2 regions of the Psychrobacter sanguinis genome follow, and region 2 is predicted to be linked to the other one. Evidence: predicted binding sites of a transcription regulator. Region 2 holds the regulator's gene; the other holds the start of a gene.
What was found. Region 2 encodes PhoB, which activates phosphate uptake and scavenging genes when phosphate is short. Its sites were predicted from a motif close to TGTCATNAANCTGTCATAA; they were not measured.
Positions count from the first base shown of each region.

Region 1: the regulator PhoB is predicted to act here: its motif matches at 1,605-1,623, upstream of pstS (phosphate ABC transporter substrate-binding protein PstS).

Region 1 is NZ_CP085990.1:1,181,291-1,184,721, reverse strand. It holds gene pstC (phosphate ABC transporter permease subunit PstC) at 1-253, opposite strand, end outside; gene pstS (phosphate ABC transporter substrate-binding protein PstS) at 312-1,481, opposite strand; gene LK453_RS04980 (IS1 family transposase) at 1,958-2,659, opposite strand; gene LK453_RS04975 (septal ring lytic transglycosylase RlpA family protein) at 2,755-3,057, shown strand; TPP riboswitch at 3,231-3,372, shown strand.
Region 2 is NZ_CP085990.1:1,418,305-1,421,735, forward strand. It holds gene dtd (D-aminoacyl-tRNA deacylase) at 248-688, shown strand; gene phoB (phosphate regulon transcriptional regulator PhoB) at 911-1,609, shown strand; gene phoR (phosphate regulon sensor histidine kinase PhoR) at 1,771-3,336, shown strand.

The DNA of each region.
Region 1 (3,431 bases), 240 kb from region 2:
TAGCAATTACTGAGGTCACCACGGTACCATAAATAGGGGCTAAAGCCCCGTATTGGTCCCCTACTGTATCCCAATCATTACTGGTGTAAAAGCCCAGACCAAACTCTTGAATACTGGGCCATGCACCAACAATTAACGACAGTAAAATCCCACCTAATGACAACAATACCAGTACCGCAAACGCCTTTGTCGCATTGACAAAAAGGAAATCGTAACGCTTTTGCTTTGCTAACTGGGAATGTAAATCTGCCATAACAGCCTCATTGTTAATTACTAAATAAATCTCATAATGGCCTTTAAGGCACTATGAACTACTGCGCTGGGGTATAAACAGGTTTACCATCTTTATCAACTACTTCATTCCATTTTGCTTTGAATAAAGCCACTGCTTTATCAGAGAATGGTACATAGTCTAAGTCCATTGCATCTTGGTCACCGCGGGTATAAGCCCAATCAAAGAAGTTCAAGACACCTGCCACTTTTTGTGGGTTTTCAGGATTTTTGTGAACTAAGATGAAAGTCGCTGCTGCAATTGGCCAAGCTTGATCAGTTTCAGAGTTGGTGATGACTTTGTAGAAGCCTTCTTCTTTTGACCAGTCAATGTCACCCGCTGCTGCAAAAGTTTCTGCTGAAGGTTGAACCACATTACCTGCTGCATTTTTTAGAGCAGTGTGAGACATTTTGTTTTGCTTAGCATAGGCATATTCAACATAACCAATTGAGTTTGGCATGCGAGTTACGTTACTAGCTACGCCTTCGTTACCTTTACCGCCAACACCTGTTGCTGAAGTAGGCCACTGAACTGTCTTATCTACCCCAATTTTGTCTTTCCACTCTGGAGAAACTTTGGCTAGATAATCAGTAAAGTTAAAAGTAGTGCCTGAACCATCAGAACGGAATACAGTAGTAATAGCCGTATCAGGAAGTTTTAAATCTGGGTTTAAAGCAACGATCGCAGGATCATTCCACTTAGTAATTTTGCCTAAATAAATATTAGCTAACGTTTCGCCGTCTAGCTTTAGTTGACCTGGCTCAACGCCTTCTAGGTTAACAACAGGAACCACACCACCGATAACGGTTGGAAACTGAATAAGACCTTCTTTTTCTAACTCTTCAGGTGTCATAGGAGCATCTGATGCGCCGAAATCTACTGTTTTAGAAATAATTTGTTTGATGCCGCCAGATGAGCCGATTGACTGATAGTTAACTTGACCCTTAGTTTCTTTGTTGTAATCTGCTGACCATTTAATATAGATAGGCTGTGGGAATGAAGCGCCCGCACCTGTAATATTCATCTCAATGCCTTCAGCTGACTTAAAGCCGCCTTCAGAAGCTGTACCGGTTGTTGCTGCTGAAGTAGAACCTTCGGCAGGGGCAGCGGCTGTGGTATCGTCGGTGGCAGCTGTATCGTTTTCTGATTTATTACAAGCCGATAAAGTAAGTACGCTGGCTACAGCTACGGCTAACAGTGAATAACGCATGGTCTCTCCTAAAAAGTTATAAGTGTTATAAATGCAGAGTGTCAAATTGAGCCATCTGGATTTTGAGTGCTTCACAGTCGATAAAAGCACCCTTAATTAGAATGAGGTTATTCTGACGTTTAAATATGACAGTTTGATGAAACTTAAATTAATTGTGGAAATATCGTAACTTTTGCGAAGGTATTTGTTACAGAATTGTCAGTAAATTAAAGTAAATGGGAGCTTATGGCCAAAAATGCGACATTTATAATCTTTACATTATCTTTACCCATTAGAAAGGTGGGCTAAATCTAAGACCTGTAGACTACGCTCTCGATGTTTTGGTGCAGACAATTTTATTTTGCTAACAACTTAGGCTTCTACGCCTAGATGTTCTTCCAAAATTTTATTGCGTTAATTTGTTCCAACCATTCATTAGATTACAGGTATTACCTATGAAAAAACTTTTTGGTGGTGGTTCAAAAAGTAGGCTGACATTAGACATATCCATGATTGATGTAAAAGAAAGCTAAATCAAAGGCTTTAAAGTGATTTTCCAGCTTTTTAGAAAAGTTACAACTTCGCCTAAATGCTCGCCTTACTCGATGTCTGATAGTGCAATTATTACCTTCAATACCGACCGTGAAAAACTTGCCAATGACTTGGGTAAAGCCCTTAAAACCGGTAACAAAGCTATCCCAGGTATCACTAGCGATTCTAGCACAACTTACGCCTAAGGCTTGCAGTTTAGCTTTAAGCTTTTTGACAGTGTTAAGGTCTCGTTTTCCCCACACATAGGCAACAATTTCACCTGTGTCACGGTGATAGGCATAAATTAGCCATTGTTTGTTGGTCTTCTTGCCTACGAATGTCCAAAGCTCATCGACTTCAAGACAGTCGTATTGCCTTTGCTTGGGGGTTATTTGGTAGTGACACTTTTTTAGGGTGGCCAGTACTTTGCCTTTGCTGATTCTCTCAACGCAAGCGATGTCTTTTATGCCACTGCCTCGAACCATAAGATGGCGTATTTTGCTATCTTTTTGGGAGTGACAGCCTTGGTACGTTAAGGCATGGTCGCCAATAAACTGCCGTTTGCAGTCTTTGCATTTATAGTTTTGTTTACCATAGCTTTTGAAGCCATTTTTCTTTATACTGTCACTTAGACAGGCTGGGCATTTGATGTATAGTGTGATTTGCATTTCACTATTTTATCAATTTCTCAGCCTGTTTTTTTTCAGCCTACTTTTTGAACCACCACCAACTTTTTATGCCATTTACGCTGATGTTAGCTACGATGTTAACAGTGCCCGCCAATGCAGGTATGGCCTCGTGGTATGGTCCAGGCTTCCATGGTAAAAAGACTGCATCTGGCGCTATTTATAATATGTATGCGATGACTGCAGCTCATAAATCGCTTCCTTTTGGTTCCAAAGTAAAAGTAACTAACCTAAATAACAACAAATCCGTGGTCGTTAAAATCAATGACCGTGGTCCATTTAAGCCAGGTCGTATTATCGACTTATCCAAAAAAGCCAATCAGATGATTAGCTGTAACTTATGCAAAGTAGATGTGGAAGTGTTAAGAAGGGGCAAGTAGCCTCGGTATTGTCCTTATGTCACCGCGCCAATTCGATAAACGCCAACTATTAAGTTGGCGTTTTTTATGGAGAGAAGGTTTGGAGTAGTGATAGTTTAATTGAAGTGAGCTTTAGTTGAATTGAGCACTGTTAATGTTTTCAAAGTTTGATAAGATAGCCCTATCATCACGATCATTAAGACTCGGGGTGCAGACCTTCTTTTTTAACTAGTAGCATTACTACTCGCTACTGTCTCTAAAAAAGCGTCTGCTGAGACATCACCCGTTGAACCTGATGCGGTTAATACCGCCGTAGGAAAGTCATTGCAACTCCCTTATACCTTATATAGACCTGTTAATAGTCATAGCGTACCAAAGCTATGTTCTAATTTATG
Region 2 (3,431 bases):
TAGAGTGGGGAGTAGGTTTTTATATAGCCAGTTCTGTATATAGCTGGTTCTTTATATAAATAATATACGGCTAGTTTATCATGATTTCTATTCAATATAAGAGGACAGTAACTGAGACTTACCATTACTGAACTCGACTCCCTTATTAGTTAATAGAGGGAAAAATACAGAAACATAAAATTCAAACGATAGCTTTGTATTTAAGCAATACAGATAATAGAAACAATAGAAAAAAGGATGACGATTAATGAGAGCATTAATTCAAAGAGTAAAACAGGCCAGCGTAGTGGTGGATGCAGAGACAGTAGGGCAGATTGAGCACGGAATATTGGCTTATATTGGTCTTGGGCCAGAGGATACCTTACAAAGCGCTCAAAAGATGGTCGATAAAATCTTGACCTACCGTATCTTTGATAATGAGGCAGGCAAGCTTGACAAAAATGTGCAGCAAGTCGAGGGCGGTTTGCTTCTGGTTTCACAGTTTACTTTAATGGCCAAAACCGACAAAGGCCGTCGCCCAGATTTCGGAGGTGCCATGGCGCCAGATGCCGCAAATGCGCTGTTTGAACAGCTCGTAAGCTACGCTAAGCAGCAATACCATCACGTGGAAACGGGTAAATTTGGTGCCAATATGTTGGTTAAAGCAGACAATGATGGGCCACTGAATTTCATTTTAGAACTTAGCTAAACTAGGGAATGAAACGTGGTTGTCTGGCCGATAATGAACAATTAAAGTGGTCTGTTAAACATCGATCAAATAAAGCTTGTTCTGATAAGTTTTAGTATTGTCATCTATTTGTCATAATTATAAGCTGTAATATAACGGTCATAATTATATGAACCAGATTTATAGCGTACTGCTACTTCACCGTACCGAACGCAGAGACGAAAACTATAGGACAACAATAAAATGAATACCGAAACCATATTGGTTGTGGAAGATGAACCGGCCATCCGTGAAATGATTGTTACTACTTTAGAGATGTCAGGATTCGAATGCTTGCAGGCTGAAGATGTTAATGACGCCCATAACCAAGTGGTGGACCATAGACCAGCGATGATCTTACTAGATTGGATGTTACCAGGTAATCAATCAGGGATAGATTTATGCCGTCGTCTTAAAAAAGATGAAATGCTGTCTGAAATTCCTATCATCATGTTGACCGCACGTGGCGAAGAAGATAATAAAGTACAAGGGTTAGACGCCGGTGCGGATGACTATATTACTAAGCCATTCTCGACTCGAGAGCTGGTCTCACGAATTAAAGCGGTACTTCGCCGTAGTAGTGTTCTATCTGGTGAAAAACCTATTGAGGCAGAAGGTCTAAGTCTAGATCCTGTCAGTCAGCGTCTTTCGGCGGATGGTACTCCTGTAGAAATAGGCCCAACCGAATATCGCTTACTGGCTTTCTTCATGAGTCACCCAGAACGTGCCTATACTCGAACACAGCTGCTCGATCAGGTGTGGGGTGGGAATGTGTATGTCGAAGATCGTACCATTGATGTGCACATCAGACGCTTGCGCAAAGTGCTAGAGCCTTATAATTATGCTGGGTTTATTCAAACCGTACGTGGCACTGGGTATCGCTTTTCGACACAAGTCCATTGAACAAATAAAAGGATTAAAAAGCGGGTATAATCTATCGGCTTTTTAATCCTTTTATCATTAATAGTTGGATAGTGGGATAGTGGCTTGGGTTAATGACGCCTTTAGGTTACTAAGTTACTAGAACTACCCAAATTGCTAAAAATTCTAAAGTTGAGAATGCCATGAGTTCATCGCCAGATCATCCGTCTAAATCAGAAGCTGGCACTCTAGAAACTGATAAACGAGAGATGGCCAGCGCTGAATCAAAAACGCCTACTCCTGAGTCTTCTCAGCCCGCTACTGGGGTGAAGGACAATACTCAAGCACCAAATCTACTTTATCAGAAACCAGCAAAACCTTTAAAGAAAAAGAAAGAGCGTCATGGCACTATCTTATTTTGGTCTGATTTTAAGTGGCTAATCACTCTGATATTATCAGGCATGGGGTTGGGCGCATATTTTGGTTCAGTACTATGGGGGATTATTGCCGGATTACTGGTCTATCATGCCTGGCGACTTTATGCTGTACAGCAGTTTTATAACTGGATGAGTAAGTCATTAACCTTGCCACCGCCTGAGCTGTCAGGAAGCTTGACCTTTATGGCCAATCAGCTTTATGACAGTAAAAAGCAAGAACAAATGACGCACCAGAAGATGATGGGTCTGATTAAAAAGATTCGCAGCTCATTACTGGCGCTACAAGATGCTGTGATATTGCTCGATAAAGACGATACCTTAGAATGGTGGAACCAATCTGCTGAGACCTTGTTGGCATTACGCTCTGAAGATCAGGGACGAAGTATTCTTGATCTTATCGATGTTCCAGAGTTTCAGAACTACTATATCAATGCGATTTCGCCCAACGAGGGACTGCGACTGCGTTCTTGGCGAGATTATGAGCGATTCTTACAGTGTGAAGTAACCCACTTCGGCACTGAAAAGCTGCTTATTATTTATGATGTGACGCGCCTACAGCATCTTGAGCAAATGCGTAAAGATTTTGTGGGTAATGTCTCACATGAGCTACGTACCCCGTTAACCGTAATCATGGGCTATATCGAGACTTTTTCAGACCAACCCGATTTGGACCCCAAATGGCGACGTGGGTTTAATCTAATGACTCAGCAAACGGAGCGCATGAATCGTATTATTAATGATTTGCTGCTATTGTCACGTCTCGAAAATGAAGAGTCTATTCGTACGGAACGTGTTGATATGCCTAAGCTTATGACCAGTATCTTTGATGATGCTCAGGCCTATAATAAAGACTTCGGACATCTTATTGATTTACATATTGATTCGCAGTTAGATGTGTATGGCTCAGAGGTATATCTTAATAGTGCCCTGCTTAACTTAGTTACCAATGCCATTAAATACACCCCCAAAGGCGGTGAGATTAGAATTAATTGGCAAGAGGTAAAGGGAGGGTGCTCTTTTTCAGTTCAGGACAATGGTATAGGCATTGCCAGTGAGCATATTGATCGTCTCACAGAACGCTTTTATCGAGTGGATAGTGGGCGCAGTAGAAGTACAGGGGGCACAGGCCTAGGATTGGCTATCGTCAAGCATGTGCTTTATCAGCATGGTGCCAAACTAACCATTCAGTCTGAAGAAAATAAAGGCTCAACCTTTACTGTTTTTTTTCCAGACCGATGTATTTATAAAGAAGAAAAAAGTTCCAACAGCGATAAAAACCTGCCCAAGGAACTGACTAAGACGATAGAAAATAAGAGTCATGAAACAAAGTAGTTAAAATAGCTTTAGCTTAGTCGTCTGTCTTTAAAAGGCTCATAAAATAGCAGTATAAAAATCCCAACATCTAAAATACCATAAAAAAGAGCCGT